DNA from 4 places in the Oceanobacillus sp. FSL W7-1304 genome. Region 1 is predicted to be linked to each of the others. Evidence: riboswitches for the same ligand, from Rfam matches in the RefSeq annotation. Region 1 holds a riboswitch; each other region holds the start of a gene.
What was found. A riboswitch is a leader RNA that binds a small molecule or an ion and turns the genes downstream of it on or off. The one in region 1 is predicted to bind S-adenosylmethionine.
Positions count from the first base shown of each region.

Region 1 (4,217 bases):
TAGAATGTGTTACCGCATCAAGTTCTTGTCCCCCGTGCTGTGCAATAGTATTAAAATTTAAAATACCATCATGTTCATTCGTCATTTTTTATATCTCCTTTTCATTATTTAATGGCAGCAAAACTAATTTAATTAAACAGATAGGTTAACTTGGTTTAACAGATAAAAAAACATCGCTTTTAAAAAATGTTTTTCAATAACAAAGAGGCTGAAAGTGTTTTTATCAGTAAACATTCAAACATGATTGACAAAAATATCCGATTCGGAAATATACTTAGAGCATCAAGCGACAGATGGTGAGCACCCTTGTGATATGTACCCCAATGTCTCACCCATGCCCCTTCCGTCTACGTATATTTTCTGCGCTAAGTTTGTCTATCGTTCTTCATTTATTTAAATACTTTAGATATCTCGCAGCCTCTTTGAATTATCACATACACCCTCCTTATTTTCAGTGGAATTAAGAATTGGCACCTTGCTACTCAACTTATGACATAATTGCTGCCGCAGGATCATTAGACCAGATTCTTCCCCAGACTCTAGATAAGGATTTTTTATGGGTCAACTAATTTGCACTGGGGGAACTCCCTACATGTTCTCTCAATTTCTCCAGTTCACTCCCTAAAAACCTCGCTACTTCCAGCATACCGTATTTTCCGCTTTTTGCTTCTGCTTCGCTATTGTAGTTCGTATTTGTGTTAATATCGTACGTGTAAATATTCCCATCCTTATCCTCAATAAATTCGATTCCTGCAATACGAATATTATTCGCCGCTAGGACACGCTCATATTTTTCTAATACTGGATGATTAAATCCCTCACGAATTTGAAACTTAGCTGGCTGGGCACTTTCTTCACCCACCGGGCAAAAAAGATCATCGATTGTGCAACCATCTGCCGGACATAATTCAAATCCCTCTGATGTATCCACACGCACAGCATAAAGGAACTTTCCATTAACAAACTCACATCGCGTAATATAGGATTCCGGAGATTCAATATACTCTTGAAGTAACGTAACGCCATCAACCGGCTCTTCAAACGACTCCCCTTCCACATAATTTTGCAGTGCGTTTATGGAAGTAAATAATTGAACGCCCAAGCCTTTACCTGCACGATTATGCTTCGTTATAAACTTCTTCCCTTTAAAAGCTTCTGCTGCTTGTAAAATATTTTCTTTCCCTACAGCTGCAATTGTCTTTGGTGTCTTAACACCATACTTTTCAAGCTCAAGATATTGCAGAACCTTGCTTACTTCAAGCTGCAGTGCACGACTGCCGTTTATTACAGTTCTTCCATGATGCTCTAACCACGCGAGTACAGCATTCGTTAATTCTGGTGCAAACCGATTTCCACGGGTATGTGACGAGGCACTCATCCGATTGTAAAAAACCCCTTCTGGAGGTGCTGCACTAAGATCAACCGTACCATTATCAAGCAACCAATCTTCATAAGGTAAATTAAGCTCTTTTAATCGATTAATTAAATGCTCTGTCCACTCATTATTTTCATGGATAACGTATATTTTACTCATTTATAATTCTCCCCTAACTTAGATATGCGTTAATGAATTACGTAATTCTTCAACCTTAGGCATTACTTGCTTTGCAAAGCGTTCCAATTCTTCAAGCTGTGGAGAGCATTGTAATAATAGTTGATCTACTCCGGCTGCTTCATAAGCTAAAATTCGCTTTGCAATTTGTTCCGGTGTGCCAACAAGATTCGGACGCAATCCCCGGTTTGATACTGAGTAATCTTGCAATTTAAGCTGTTGCTCAAGCTCTGACTTCGTTGTAAAATCTTTCATACCTGCATAGCCTGCAGCATCTTTAACTGTCGTAATACGGTGTAATTCTTCCTGTGCCTCTTCCTCCGTATCTCTGCAAATAACATAGGCAGCCATACTAAATGATTGCAATGCTTCTTTTTCAGCCTTCTTTCTACGTCTCTTCATATCTTCAATTTTATTCCTAACTTCTTCCACCGTTCCGCCATGCATCACATATGCGTCACAATAAGCTGTAATAACTTGCTTTCCTTTTTCACTCTCACCACCAGCATATAAAATTGGATTTGGCCGTTGAACTGGCTTTGGTGATAAATTTGTATTTTTAATGTTATAAAACTTTCCATCATAAGAAAATGTCTCTTCCGTCCATAATCCTTTTAAAACTTCTAAAAATTCACTTGTACGATCATAGCGATCATTATGCTCTGTAAATTCTCCACCATACTGTTTGGCCTCTTCCTCCCACCAACCAGAGACAACATTTAAAGTGAATCGACCATTGCTAATTTGGTCAATATTTGCGGCCATTTTAGCAGTTACCGCCGGGTTATGGAATACCGGTCGGACAGCGGTCATAATTTCCATTTTCTCGGTAACAGCTGCCAGTGCTGCGGCAGTTGTCCATGCTTCAATAGAATCGGCTTCAATCCCTTTAATATCATTCAAATATAATTCAGCTATTAACGTTGTATCATAACCCCACGTTTCAGCGTGTTGAATGACTTTCTTTGCGTAATCAAATGTTGGTGGCATATTTTCATCCTCTACATTCCTTAGCCATCCACCAAAAATCGGTAACCAAAACCCATATTTCATTGTTCCATCTCCTCCTAACTTCTGTTCAACAAAAAACCTCTATTCTAGGATAAGAATAGAGGTTTTACATATTATGTATGTATGCTCTTCTTATCTTCCAAGCAGTCCGCTTGATGGAATTAGCACAGTATTCTTAAATGAACCTGTTGCCGAGGATTCTTTGGGCCATGTCCCTCCACCTCTCGTGATAAGATAAATCAAATAATGAAGTTGTTGGTTGAATAATAATATAGAACTTAAGAAATGTCAATCAATTAATTCTTATAATTCTTAGTTGACTTATATGATTTGATATATTAGAATATATCCAACAATTGAAAATTCTTATCAAGAGAAGCTGAGGGAACTGGCCCTATGACGCTTCAGCAACCACTAATTATTTTAGAAAGGTGCTACTTCCAGCAAGATTTTTTCTTGAGAGATAAGAGCTGATAAATGATGTAGTGTACCCTCTTTTCTCTTTTTAGAAGAAAAGGGGGTTTTTTACTCGTATTAAATATTTAGTACCTGTCAACTAAATTTAAACTGTGAACTAACTGCTGTGGTATGAGCAATTCCGCTAAATATACACAATGATCTAGCACTAGCGGTGGAAACAAACAGTGACTTCTGCCGGGGGACGGAGCCATAGTGAGACTTCAAAAACGACAGTTCAAAAAGGTTCACGGGTCCCCCGAATAAAGCGTAGTGTGTTTCCGTAGCGAGTATACGTACCAATCCATCATTACAGATTAGTGCAGTTTCTCAAAAGTCTAATATTAACCAGTGTTTCGTAGAGTACAAATAAAAAGCTAAAGGAGAATGTTTACATGAGCGAGATTGTAATTCTATCCGGAAGTCCTTCTGAGTTTTCAAGATCTGAGCAGGTGCTTAAATATTTAGGTACTTTATTAGAAGGTGAGCAATTCTCAGTAACGCATATTTCCGTAAAAGATGTAGCCTATGAAGATTTATTTCAAGGAAATTTCAATAGTACTGCTGTTAAAGAAATTGCAGTCAAAATCCAACATGCCAAAGGACTAATCGTCGGATCACCAGTATATAAAGGAGCATATTCCGGTGTGCTAAAAGCTTTGATTGATATATTGCCACAGGATATTTTGAAACATAAGCCAGTACTACCGCTTATGACAGGTGGAAGTCCCTCCCATTTACTTGCTGTCGAATATACGTTAAAGCCAGTTCTTGCTACATTAAAAGCACATAATTTAAAAGGTCTTTACCTATTGGATAGACAGATTGATAAGCAAAATCCCCTTCCAATTATTGATGAAGATATTTTACAACGAACAAAAAAACAACTCTTTTACTTTGTTCAGCTTATAAATAATCCAGTTGCTAGAGAAGTTGTTACGTACTAAAGATGCTATTCAATAATAAAAAGGGAGAAATAATATGACAAAAAAGCGTATTTTTTTAAATGCTTTCGATATGAATACTCCGGGACATCAATCACCTGGACTATGGACACATCCAGATGATCAGTCGCATCGATACAAAGATAGTGCCTATTGGACTGAGCTTGCAAAAACATTAGAAAATGGAAGATTCGATGCAGTCTTTATTGCAGATGTATTAGGGACCTATGATGTATATGGTGAATCCCGTGATG
Region 1 covers NZ_CP150211.1:4,068,865-4,073,081, reverse strand. The annotation lists gene NYE61_RS20015 (O-acetylhomoserine aminocarboxypropyltransferase/cysteine synthase family protein) at 1-85, opposite strand, end outside; SAM riboswitch class I at 443-550, opposite strand; gene NYE61_RS20010 (alpha-L-glutamate ligase) at 566-1,534, opposite strand; gene NYE61_RS20005 (LLM class flavin-dependent oxidoreductase) at 1,553-2,605, opposite strand; SAM riboswitch class I at 2,693-2,799, opposite strand; SAM riboswitch class I at 2,927-3,033, shown strand; gene ssuE (NADPH-dependent FMN reductase) at 3,415-3,966, shown strand; gene NYE61_RS19995 (LLM class flavin-dependent oxidoreductase) at 4,001-4,217, shown strand, end outside.

Region 2 (4,217 bases), 780 kb from region 1:
TCCAGTTGCAAAATCACGGACATTTTTCGTTTTTCTGGCGCCAATATAACCAAGAAAAAGCATAACCACAAGAAAGAGTGAAAAACCTATCCATGTATATAATGTGGTAGCTTGCATGCACTGACCCCTTTCTCTGAATTATCAGCTAATTAATCGTAGTAAAAACACTATGTGCTTGGTTTTTGAATGTAAGTATAAGAATTTAAAAATACCATCACACCTTATACATGTAATTTCAATTTTCTTGCCGGATGATTGTTGGGCAAATATGGACTTTTGGTTTCAAAAAGATTTTCTCTTAATGTATTACCTTCGTAATCTGTTCTATATATTCCTCGCCTTTGTAATTCAGGTACAACATGGTCAACAAATTCCCGAAAAGTTTCTAATGAATACGATTGTGCAATATTAAAACCATCTACGTTAGCCTCAACAGCCCATTTCTGTAATTTATTTGCTATTTGTTCTGGTGTGCCAATAAATTTTGCCGTGCCATTGCCTAGACCATGATTTTGAAGTGCCTCACGAAGTGTCCACCTTTTTTGGGGATCCTTTGTATACATGTCTAAATTCCCCTGTACTGCTTCTGTTTCCATATCATCTAAATACTGATCCGGATTATATTTAGATAGATCGATACCTGTATGCCCAGAAAGCAATGCAGCTGTCCCCTCATAACTAACAAGGCTTTTTAATTTCTCGTATTTAGCAAATGCTTCTTCCTCTGTAGAACCAATAATGGGAAGAACCATTGGAAAAATACGAATATCCGTTGCATTTCTTCCCTGCTCTACTGCACGTTTTCGAATATCTGCAGCGTAATTTTTCATTGCTTCCAGTGAATGTCCCTTTGTGAAAACTGCTTCAGCGTGTTTGGCTGCAAAATCTCTTCCTCTCGAAGAAGCACCAGCTTGAAAAAGTACTGGAGTCCGTTGTGGTGATGGCTCCGTCAAATGTGGACCAGGTACATGATAAAATTCACCTGTGTGATCGATCGTATGTACTTTTTTAGGATCTGCAAAGGTATCCGTCTCCTTGTCATAAACAACCGCTTCGTCTTCCCAGCTGTGTTCCCATAACTTGTAAACGACTTCAAGAAATTCATCAGCACGGTCATAGCGTAAATTTTTAGGCAATCTACCTGACAGGCCCAGATTAATTGCCTCACTCTCTAAATACGATGTGACTACATTCCAAGCAATTCTTCCTTCTGTCAAATGGTCCAGTGTTGAAAGCTGGCGTGCAAGTGCGTATGGCTGGGCATAGGTTGCTGAAATCGTTGGAGCGAATCCGATGTGCTTTGTGACCGCTGCCATAGCTGCAATTGGCATTAATGGATCATGTGCCGGCAATTGCACAGCATGCTTAATTGCAGCATCATGATTACTACCATAAACAGAATACGTGCCTAGCACATCGGCAATAAATACGGCATCAAATTTTCCTCGCTCTAACACTTGCGCTGTTTCTGTCCAATAATGAATTCGATTATGAAAAGCCCCCTTATCTTTTTCATGTTTCCATAACCCCATGGAATGAGGCGATGGTGAATTTTGTACAAAGCCGTTCAGATGAATTTGTTTTTCCAACTGGAACACTCCTCCTATAAATTTGCTTAGATATGGCTTTACTGCTCGCACGATTATCAGAAACAATACTACTCGTCAAAAGCGTTTAAGGCATTTACACTATGTGCGATTGCCGATCCAGCTTTCAGTGCTACAGCAACAAAAATTGCTTCAGAAATCTCTGCTAAGTTTGCTCCTGTATTTTTTGCATTTTTCGTATGCAAATTAATACAATACGCACAACCTGTTGTATGTGCACAAGCAACTGCAATTAACTCTTTTTCTTTTTCACTTAAGTTTTCTGCTTTTATGGAATGGTGATCAAAATTTAAAAATGCCTTAAAGGTTTCATCGTTCAACTTAGAAAATTCCTTTATTCGGTTGAAATACGATGCTTTATACAATTCCTCGTCACTATTTCCATCGTAAGCATTTAGTGCATTTACTCCATGTGCCGCAGCTGATCCCGCCTTTAATGCTGTTGCAACGAAAATCGCCTCTGCCACCTCTTCCTTACTTGCTTTCTGCTTTTTGACATTTTTCACATGTAAATCAATACAATACGGACATCCAGTAATGTGTGCCACAGCAACTGCAATTAATTCCTTTAACTTTACGGATAATTCCCCTTCAGCCAATGCTCGATTATTAAAAGCAAAAAATGACTCGAAGGCATCTGGTGCATATTTCTTTAGTTCCTGAAGCCTTCCAAAATAATCCTTTCTGTACAAGCTATCTGTTTTTGTTACACCCATTTTCTTCGCTCCCTTTTCAAATTTACCTATTCATCGCAATATAATCTTTCCCATGATATTACTTGGTTTTTAATCAAATGAAAAAACCTCTTCTGATGAGGAAGAGGTTCTAAATCACTCATCTCATCTTTCAAGCATTTGCTTGCTGGAATTAGCACCTTGTTACATCATTGTAACGGTTGCCGCAGGATCGTAGGACCAGTTCCTCCCCTGACTCTTGATAAGAAAAATCATATTCAATTAATAGGAATTGTTCACATCATACACCTGGTAACGAATCATGTCAACTCTGTTTTTTGAATTTAATACAAAAGTTAGATATTTAGTGCAAGATGACGTTCATTTGACCTATATGAAACTATTTATTGTAACGTGCTCATTCCAAAGTTATATCGTCAAAATCTATTGCTTTGCTAGCTCCTGTGCTACTCCAATAATCCAATCCTCTTGACCACCTACTGCACCCATTTATTGGATGCGATGAACGTTTTTTTAATCTTATCGCTAGTATGTAATATAGGTACGAGTTACAAACCAACCTTTATCTTTTCACAAAGTATTTGATGAATAAGTCCGTTATCAAATCAACTAAAACCTTAAAAAGCCTGTTTCCATAACAAATTTTCGTGGACAGACACGAATCCTCTCTTTAAGTCATAAAGATGTTATATAGGCAAAAGCCCAATCTTGAAGCAGACTGTTCACTTAGGAGGTGATTGCGTTTGTCCGGGATTTTATCTGTGCTTGCTCTTCTAATTAAGGAAGCCCTCTTTTTTGTTTCTTATGTAAAAAACCATGCATTCCCGCAACCATTACCCTCTGATGAAGAAGCGAAATACATCGAGGAAATGCAAAATGGAAGTGAAACAGCCAGAAACAAACTTATTGAACATAATTTAAGACTCGTTGCTCACATTGTAAAAAAGTTTGAGAATACTGGTGAGGATATGGAGGATTTAATTTCAATTGGAACCATTGGTCTTATAAAAGGGGTCGAAAGCTTCTCAACAGATAAGGGAACAAAATTGGCAACATATGCTGCTCGTTGTATAGAAAACGAAATATTGATGCACCTTCGCGCATTAAAAAAGGTGAAAAAAGACGTTTCCTTGCACGATCCAATTGGTCAAGACAAAGAAGGCAATGAAATCAGTCTAATTGATATTCTTGAGGCAGAGAATGATAATGTAATTGAATACATCCAATTGAATATGGAGATCGCCAAAATGCAAAAGTATTTTTCTGTTCTCGATAAACGAGAGCGAGAGGTAATTGTTTATCGCTATGGATTAAATGACTATAACGAAATGACACAGCGAGAAATCGCAAAAAAGCTAAACATATCACGAAGCTATGTCTCACGAATTGAAAAAAGAGCGCTCATGAAAGTGTTTCATGAGTACTATCGAAAAGAGCGCAATAATTAATTTGGAAGGCTTCCAAATTATAAAAAAGCCCAGAAACATGAATTTATCATTGTCTCTGGGCTTTTGCTTTTTATTTAATTCTCGTTTATAAACTCTTAACTACAGCGATAATGAGCTGGGCTGCATTTTTAGCCGCTGTTTCAAGAAATTGATCAAACGAGATGGACGATTTTTTTCCGGCAATATCAGATAATGCACGAATAATAACAAATGGCTTGTTATACTGATGGCAAACCTGTGCAACAGCTGCTGCTTCCATCTCTGAAGCAAGCATCGTCGGAAATTTTTCATGAACAAATGCAACACGCTCGGGATCTTCCATAAACGAATCACCAGTTGCAATAATTCCCTGTTCACAATTTATATCCATATTTTTTACTGCAGCTACTGCTTTTTCAACTAACGTTTTATCTGCCTCGTACATTGGAGGTAGTCCAGGCACCTGTCCATAGCTATAATTAAAGGAA
Region 2 covers NZ_CP150211.1:639,960-644,176, forward strand. The annotation lists gene NYE61_RS03375 (sodium:pantothenate symporter) at 1-117, opposite strand, end outside; gene NYE61_RS03380 (LLM class flavin-dependent oxidoreductase) at 222-1,589, opposite strand; gene NYE61_RS03385 (carboxymuconolactone decarboxylase family protein) at 1,658-2,323, opposite strand; SAM riboswitch class I at 2,444-2,550, opposite strand; gene sigK (RNA polymerase sporulation sigma factor SigK) at 3,046-3,750, shown strand; gene mtnN (5'-methylthioadenosine/S-adenosylhomocysteine nucleosidase) at 3,836-4,217, opposite strand, start outside.
Region 2: linked by a shared signal. The riboswitch ahead of NYE61_RS03385 (carboxymuconolactone decarboxylase family protein) and the one ahead of NYE61_RS20005 (LLM class flavin-dependent oxidoreductase) in region 1 are both predicted to bind S-adenosylmethionine.

Region 3 (4,217 bases), 820 kb from region 1:
AATGATTCCCCCTCCACGTTTCATTTGTCCTTCCATTATCGCAAGATCCGGATTGTCGTCATCTTCTGGATAATATACGTTAGCGACTTGCCGGTGCATCTTCAGCTGTGCCACAATTTTTCGGGCATTGTCACAGTGACGGTCCAAACGAACCGCCAATGTTTTTAAACCACGCAGTAAAAGCCATGCATCAAATGGAGATATAACCCCGCCGATATCTTTTTGTGTTGTATTGGAAAGCATATCAATAAAGGATTTTTTGCCAACGACTAAACCTGCAATTACATCTCCATGTCCGCCGATATATTTCGTTGCACTATGAAGGACAATGTCGCACCCTAATTCCAATGGTTGCTGTAAATAAGGAGAAGAAAATGTATTGTCCACTACAACCGGAATACCGTATTCCTTTGCAACCTCTGCCACCTGCTGTAAATCGATTAAGCGCATCGTTGGATTAATCGGTGTCTCTACATAAATGACGGTCGTTTCTGGCCGAATAAGACTGCGAAGCTCTTCCTTTGATTTCATCTCCGAAAAATCAGTAGTTATATTATACTTTTCTCGCATCATCGTTAGAAATCCAAACGTACATCCATATAAACCCGATGAACATATAATGTGATCATTTGCTTTGGTGAGTGCAATGAGAACAGCTGACACTGCCGCCATTCCCGATCCAAATGCAAGACCAGCTTCTCCCTTTTCTAAAGTCGCAATACGCTCTTCAAGCACACGGACGGTTGGGTTCCCCAGGCGAGAATAAATATAGCCCGACTCCTCACCGGCAAAGCGACGTTCCCCCTGCTCCGCAGTTTCAAATGTGTAGGTAGATGTTTGAAAAATGGGTGTGGAAAGACTCCCAAGCATTTCTTTAGTATCATAGCCTTCATGGATGACAGCCGTTTCAATACGTTTTTGATTTTGTTTTTGTGTCATCGTCAAACCCCCTCTTGATAGATGTCTCTTACGCTCACATCTATCATATCGAATAAAACTTGATTATGAAAGCGTTTTCTAAAACTTAAGCTAAGCTAAGTGATTGCTAAATTGGTAAATTCCATCTACTATTATAGAAATGTTAAAGGTTGTTCAAAAAATCCGCTTAGGAGGGAAAATATAATGGATAATCGGCATACGAAAACCGGCATCATCTATACATTCAGTGCCTACCTCTTATGGGGGATTATTACAATGTACTGGAAACAAATTGATTATGTTCCAGCTGGGGAAATTCTAGCACATCGAATAGCATGGTCAGCAGTATTTATGCTGCTTCTTGTCATTTTTCTTGGTAAATGGAATAACTTCATACAGGAATGCCGACAAATTATGAAAAAGAAAAAGCAATTACTTGGGATCACAGCTGCCGCGATTGTGATTACATTAAACTGGTTTCTATTTATTTGGGCAGTTGTTCAAGGACATATCCTGCAAGCAAGTCTTGGATACTATATCAACCCGCTTATTAGTATTTTACTAGGAATTATCATTTTGAAAGAACCTGTAACGAAAGGTCAATTACTTTCCTTTATTTTAGCAGCAATTGGTGTGCTTTACTTAACATTCAGTTACGGTGTATTTCCATGGATTTCACTGCTGCTAGCAACCACATTTGCATTATACGGGTTACTGAAAAAAACAGTGAATGTCAGCGCAATCTCCGGGCTGACAATTGAAACATTGCTTATTACACCAGTCGCACTTATTTACTTATGGATTATTCCAAGCGGTTCATTTACTTTTACACCATTTATAACAGTTACGAACCTATTTTTAATTGGAGCGGGTATTGCTACCGCTGTTCCACTATTGTTATTTTCCAGTGGTGCAAAGCAGATTCCTCTAGCCATGGTAGGTTTCCTGCAATATATCACACCTACCATGATGCTTGTAATTGGTGTGTTTTTCTATAAAGAGCCCTTCTCACAAGCACATCTAGTTACGTTTGCTTTTATTTGGACTGCTTTATTTATATATATGGCGTCTATTTATAAAAATTCGCAGCGTCGTTTGAGAACACATTAAAATGAATCTCTGGCTTTAGGTAAATCCTGCAACATGCAATTACATTCAACCTAATTTAAACTTTTCAGAAAACATCATTGACAGATAATAGAATTCATTGTATACTCACACTAACTTAAATAATGCAACATCTCTTATCAAGAGCGGCGGAGGGAATAGGCCCTATGAAGCCCGGCAACCTTAAAGCATTAACCTGCTTGTAACGGTGCTAAATCCTACAGGGTAAAAACCTGGAAGATGAGAGGAGGAACGGTTCGTACATACGCCCTCTTCTTAGGAAGAGGGCTTTTTCATTTTCCCTCTTCAAACACAAAAGCGTAAGCGCCCGGTTAGCGACGTACGGACTGAGCCGCAGGAGATAAAGGAAACACGCCCCTTTAGGGGTATGCCGATGTTAGGCGTAGCCTGGTTTTAGTCGGCCATCCTTTTACCTAGAGTCAATGTTGACTTTCACCACAAGGGTATAAGTGCGACTAGGCCTCATGTCTTAGCCAGTCGGCAAGTCTTCTTTATCGTACGGAGGCGAGGGAAGTCTCGCTACAGCTTTAGCGCTGGAGCTGGACGTGGCTGTTTCGGTAGCCAAGTGATCCACGGTATTAAAGTTTATAGTTTTCTAGTAAAAAACATAACATTTCAAGGAGGAATTTTATTATGTCACAATTTCAGCCAGAAACGGTATTACTTCATGGTGGTCAACAGCCGGACCCAACTTCAGGTGCGCGTGCTGTTCCAATCTATCAAACAACTTCTTATGTTTTCCGTGATACAGAACATGCACAAAACTTATTTGGTTTAGCAGAATCAGGTAATATATATTCTCGTATTATGAATCCAACGGTTGATGCATTTGAACAGCGTGTTGCTCAGCTGGAGGATGGGGTTGGTGCTGTTGCAACATCATCCGGAATGGCTGCTATTACGCTAGCAATTTTGAATATCGCGGAAGCTGGGGATGAAATTATTGCGGACAGCAACCTATATGGCGGTACGTACAATCTCTTTGCAGCGACCCTTCCACGCTATGGGATTACAGTAAAATTTGTTGATGGTACAAAACCTGAGGAATTTGAAGCTGCGATTACCGATAAAACAAAAGCTATATTTGGTGAAATCATCACAAATCCAAGTCTTTACGTATTTGATGTAGAAGCTGTTGCTGATATTGCACATGCTCATGATATTCCATTAATTATTGATAATACTTTTGCCCCTTATATCGCAAAACCGCTCACTTGGGGCGCAGATATTGTTATTCATTCCGCAACAAAATGGATCGGCGGTCACGGAACGACAATTGGCGGGGTCGTTGTTGATGGTGGAAGATTTGACTGGAATAACGATCGATTCCCTGGCTTCACCGAGCCTGACGAAACATATCACGGCTTAAAATATAAAGATCTTGGTCCAACAGCATTTATTACAAAACTTCGTGTTCAATTATTACGTGATATCGGTGCATGCTTAAGCCCCCAAAGTGCATTTTTATTTTTACAAGGACTAGAAACGCTACATTTACGAATTGAAAGACACGCACAGAACGCAGAAAAAGTTGCTGCCTATTTACAAAAACATGAAGCAGTAGAATGGGTCAGCTTCCCTGGTTTAAAGGAACATCCATCACATGGGCTTGCTAAGAAATATTTCAAGAGCGGCTATGGATCGATTATTACATTCGGTATCAAAGGGGGACGCGATGCAGGTAGAAAGCTAATCGACAATGTGAAGCTATGGTCACATGTAGCAAATGTTGGAGACGCTAAATCCTTAATCATCCATCCTGCTTCAACGACACATCAGCAGCTAAATGCTGAAGATTTGAATAAAAGCGGTGTAACTGAAGAGCTTGTCCGCTTGTCGATTGGACTAGAAGCTGTAGAAGATATTCTGGCAGACTTAGAGCAAGCAATTGATCAAGCAACAGGAGTTAATCAAGTTGCACAACAATCGAATGACGCTGTAATTAAAAGCTTGCTTTCCTCTCCATTTAATCGTCAGGAAGGTATTCGCAAAAAAGTTATTGCTAGCATCGGGATTGATCAAAGCGAAACGAAATCCTTAGAAAAACTTGGTTTTGAAATCATTTCTGTAGAAGATGATCCAGCTAATGAATTATCTGTAATTTCATCTCCTATTGATGCATTATGGGTTAAGGATAAAGAACTTCCAGCTGCAGTTATTGAACAATTGGT
Region 3 covers NZ_CP150211.1:3,249,071-3,253,287, reverse strand. The annotation lists gene megL (methionine gamma-lyase) at 1-939, opposite strand, end outside; gene rarD (EamA family transporter RarD) at 1,123-2,028, shown strand; SAM riboswitch class I at 2,160-2,272, shown strand; gene NYE61_RS16310 (O-acetylhomoserine aminocarboxypropyltransferase/cysteine synthase family protein) at 2,680-4,217, shown strand, end outside.
Region 3: linked by a shared signal. The riboswitch ahead of NYE61_RS16310 (O-acetylhomoserine aminocarboxypropyltransferase/cysteine synthase family protein) and the one ahead of NYE61_RS20005 (LLM class flavin-dependent oxidoreductase) in region 1 are both predicted to bind S-adenosylmethionine.

Region 4 (4,217 bases), 1.8 Mb from region 1:
AGTTCTATGCTTGAGCTCTGTTCGATGACTTCACCTTTTTCAAGCACGTACACATAATCGCATATTTTTTGGATAACATTCATTTCATGGGTAATAAGTAAAATCGTTATTCCGAGATCTTCATTAATTTTTAGAAGTAAGTCGAGAATCGAGTTTGTTGTTTCTGGGTCAAGAGCGCTTGTTGCTTCATCACTGAGAAGTATTTCTGGTTCTTGTGATAATGCTCTAGCAATAGCGACCCGTTGCTTTTGCCCACCAGATAGTTGAGAAGGATAGCTGTTTTGCTTTTCTGCTAAATCAACAATCTTCAAGTATTTTTCAACACGCTTCTTCACTTCCTGTTTATCATAGCCAAGAAGTTTTAATGGAGTTGCGATATTGTCATAAACTGTTGCAGTTTTTAATAGATTGAAGTGCTGAAAAATCATTCCAACCTTCTGCCGCGTCTTTCGCAGTTTTTCTGGTGGCAGGGAGGTCAATTCGGTTCCGTTGATTGAGACACTTCCGTTCGTAGGCTTTTCAAGTAAATTGACAAGCCTAATTAATGTACTTTTCCCCGCACCACTATAACCAATTACGCCGTGGATTTCTCCTTTTTTAACATGAAGGTTAACATTATTTACAGCTGTTACGTCCCCATTTTTAGATGGGAAAACTTTCGTGATGTTTTCTAATTTGATCATCTAACCTACATTCCTTTCGAAAAAGAATGCTGCTCCAGTAGTCGCAACATTCTTTTGTTAAAATACTGAAGTATAAAATTTGGCTGAATTATTTCTACGCCTAACATCGGCATACGCCTAAAGGGGCATGTTTCCTTTTAGATGAACTTGACTTCCGCCCGTAGAAGAGAAAGTCATAGATCATCTTATACTTTGGAGTGAATCTCCTCCGTAAGAATGTTCGACAGGCAGAACCATCCCAAAGTTCGGGGCACAGTCGGTATGTTGATAACCGGGCGCTTCCGCTTTTATTTACTTATTCATCCCAGCTTGGAATTACAGAGCCTTGAAATTCTTCTTCAATAAATGCTTTCACTTCATCAGATTGATATGCTTCAACGAATTTTTTAACGACTGGGTCATTTTCATTTTCAGCACGTACAACGATATAGTTTATATATGGAGAATTGGTGGATTCTAATAGAATTGAATCTTCTTTTGGACTAATACCTGCTCCTAAAGCGAAATTCGTATTAATTGCAGCTGCATCGACTTCGCTAAGTTGATTTGGAATTTGTGCTGCATCTAATTCAATGAATTCCAGGTTTTTCGGATTATCTACAACATCATGAATGGAAGCTGTCTCTTTCTTGTCTTCTTCCAACGTAATAATCCCGGCTTCTTCCAAAATAAATAGTGCACGACCACCGTTTGTTGGGTCATTTGGAAGGCCAAATGTTGCACCATTCGGAATATCATCGATGCTCTCATATGTTTCAGAGTAAACACCCATTGGGTTTAAAATAGTTTTACCAACCGGCACTAAACTTGTCCCATGATCCTCATTAAATTGATCTAAGAATGGCTCATGCTGATAACTGTTCACATCTAAGTCGCCTTCAGATAATGCGGTATTCGGTAGGACATAGTCAGAGAATACTTTTAGTTCCACCTCAAGTCCGTTTTCAGCAGCAACATCAGCAGCAGCTTCTACAATTTGTTCATGCGGACCAGCAGTAACACCAACCACTATTTTATCCTCATTTAGTGCGTCGGTGCTGCCAGAGGCGTCATTACCACAAGCAGCTAGTACTCCAGCTAATAAAATAATTGATAACACAATTCCAAATTTTTTCATTTTGTTACCCCCTGTAATATAGTAAACTTGCTGATAATTAAATAGCCTCTCTTTAAAAGAAAGAGAGGCTTGTATATATACAGAGGTCCTCTCTCATCTTTCAAAACGTTATGTTTTGCAGGATTTAGCACCTTTCTATGCTGTAACATAAAAGGTTGCCGAGCTTCATCGGGCCAGTCCCTCAGCTACTCTTGATAAGAGATGTAGTCTATTCAATTCTATTTATTTAAATTAACGTATAATTCTAATTCAGTCAATACTTATTTTATTTATTCTTGCATTTCTTTTGGGACTCCCCTTATTATTGAGATAATTAGAATTTTCAGTTTCGGGAGTGGGAGAGATGAATTGTGTCATTGTGTCGTGCACATTTTGCAAAAGGGAAAGCAGGAACAGTTCTTGCGGCTAGGTTATTAGCAGAAACGGATCTTCTAACCGGAATTGAGCGGCTATGTCAAGAAAATGATATTGAATCAGCTGTAATCAGCAGCTGTTTTGGCAGCTTTAAGAAAGCCGGTTATTTATATTTAATAGCAAATAGTGAATCAAAAGTTGGTGCTGGCTATGGAGATTTGCAGGTAAGACAAGGACCAATTGAGTTTTTACAAGGGACTGGGGTTGTATGTCAGCGTGATGGTGACTATGATATTCACTTTCACGGTACGATGTGTGATCAAGAAGGAAATGTTTTCGGCGGTCATCTTGTAAAAGGGGAAAACCCCGTTATTACAGTAGACCTTGTACTTACGGCTATTGAAGGGATGAGCTTCAACCGAAAGTACGATGAAGAGACAGGCGGGAATCAGTTTTATCCTGTAGAGCATGGAAAGAACGTGACGTATAACCTATCGAAAAATTGAGGCTGGGACATACAGAAGTGTTTAATGTTAAAGACGAACGATGCATAAGCTTAGCGCAGGAATTATACGTAGACTCCAGCGGGAGGTAAGGCATAGGTGAGACACCGTAGTGCGATAGCGCAGGGGGGGGTCACCAGCCACCACTGGATGCGCGAATTATATTTCCGGAGCGAGTTATTTGCACCAATCATGTTCGGTTTTTATTTCATAAAAATACTTTTGTCCCAGCCTCAGTGGCCGAACAAGAATGAACCATAAAAGGGGATCTTAATCGAGCTATAACTTTACGATCACCTTTTATGAGTTGGTTATTTAGGGAAAATATTAAGTTTTTCAATACGCTGAATAGCTTCCTTGATACGCTGCTCTTCAACGAGCAAGCCAATTCGGATATACCCCTCACCAAATGATCCGAAGCCATTTCCGGCAGCTACTGCCACATCTGCTTTTTCTAGCAGAAAATCAGCGAATGTTTCACTTGTAAAACCATCCGGAACTGGCAGCCAGGCAAAGAAGGATCCTTTTGGAGCCTCGACTTCCCAGCCGATTCGTTGACATTCAGCTATTAATGTATTTCTGCGACCTTCGTAAAGTGCAACTAACGCTTCAACACATGCTTGGTCATCTGATAACGCGACAGCTGCAGCATGCTGGACAGCTGGGAAAATACTAACAAATAAATGATCCTGTAATAGATTAATTGCCTCTATCATTTCCTTGTTGCCTACTGCAAATCCGACACGCCAGCCGGCCATATTATACGTTTTCGAAAGCGTATAAAGTTCAATTCCAACATCCTTTGCACCTTCTGCCTCCAAAAAGCTAATTGGTTTATTCCCGTCAAAACCAATTGCTCCATAAGCAAAATCATGTACGATTCCAATGGAGTGCTCTTCGCCCAGCTTCACCGTTTTTTCAAAAAAGGCTTTCGAAGCAGTTGCACCTGTAGGGTTATTTGGATAATTTAAATAAAGAAGTTTTGCTTTATCTAAATGGCTAGAACTAAGACTATCATAATCTGGTAAAAAATTATTCTCTCGTAGTAATGGCATTGTTTCATGACGCACATTTGCCAATCCGACGCCTGATAGATAATCTGGATAGCCAGGGTCAGGCAGCAAAAGCAATTCACCGTCATTCATTAAAGCAAGCGGTAATTCTACTAATCCAATTTTTGTTCCAAATAAAATAGCAACCTCTGTTTCCGGATCCAAGTCAACGTTGTATTCTTTTTTATAGAAATCAGCTGCTGCCTGTTTTAATTCGGTTGTTCCGCGGAATGGGGAATATTTATGTGTAATCGGCTCTTGGGCAGATTGTTGCAATGCTTTAACGATGTGAGCAGGGGTTGGTTGATCGGGATTTCCCTGTCCTAGATTAATAACATCGCGACCTTCTGCATATGCTGCTGTAACTTTTTGAACGAGTGTTGCAAAAAATTGCGCAGGCAACCCTTTTAAACGATTCGAAAATTCCATTTGATATGACCTTCTTTACTAATAAGATGAATTGTTGAGTAAATTCTATAATCTTTTAATGGTTCTGTCTAGCAATGAA
Region 4 covers NZ_CP150211.1:2,303,212-2,307,428, reverse strand. The annotation lists gene NYE61_RS11675 (ATP-binding cassette domain-containing protein) at 1-683, opposite strand, end outside; gene NYE61_RS11670 (MetQ/NlpA family ABC transporter substrate-binding protein) at 979-1,800, opposite strand; SAM riboswitch class I at 1,891-2,001, opposite strand; gene NYE61_RS11665 (PPC domain-containing DNA-binding protein) at 2,151-2,660, shown strand; gene NYE61_RS11660 (pyridoxal phosphate-dependent aminotransferase) at 2,969-4,138, opposite strand.
Region 4: linked by a shared signal. The riboswitch ahead of NYE61_RS11670 (MetQ/NlpA family ABC transporter substrate-binding protein) and the one ahead of NYE61_RS20005 (LLM class flavin-dependent oxidoreductase) in region 1 are both predicted to bind S-adenosylmethionine.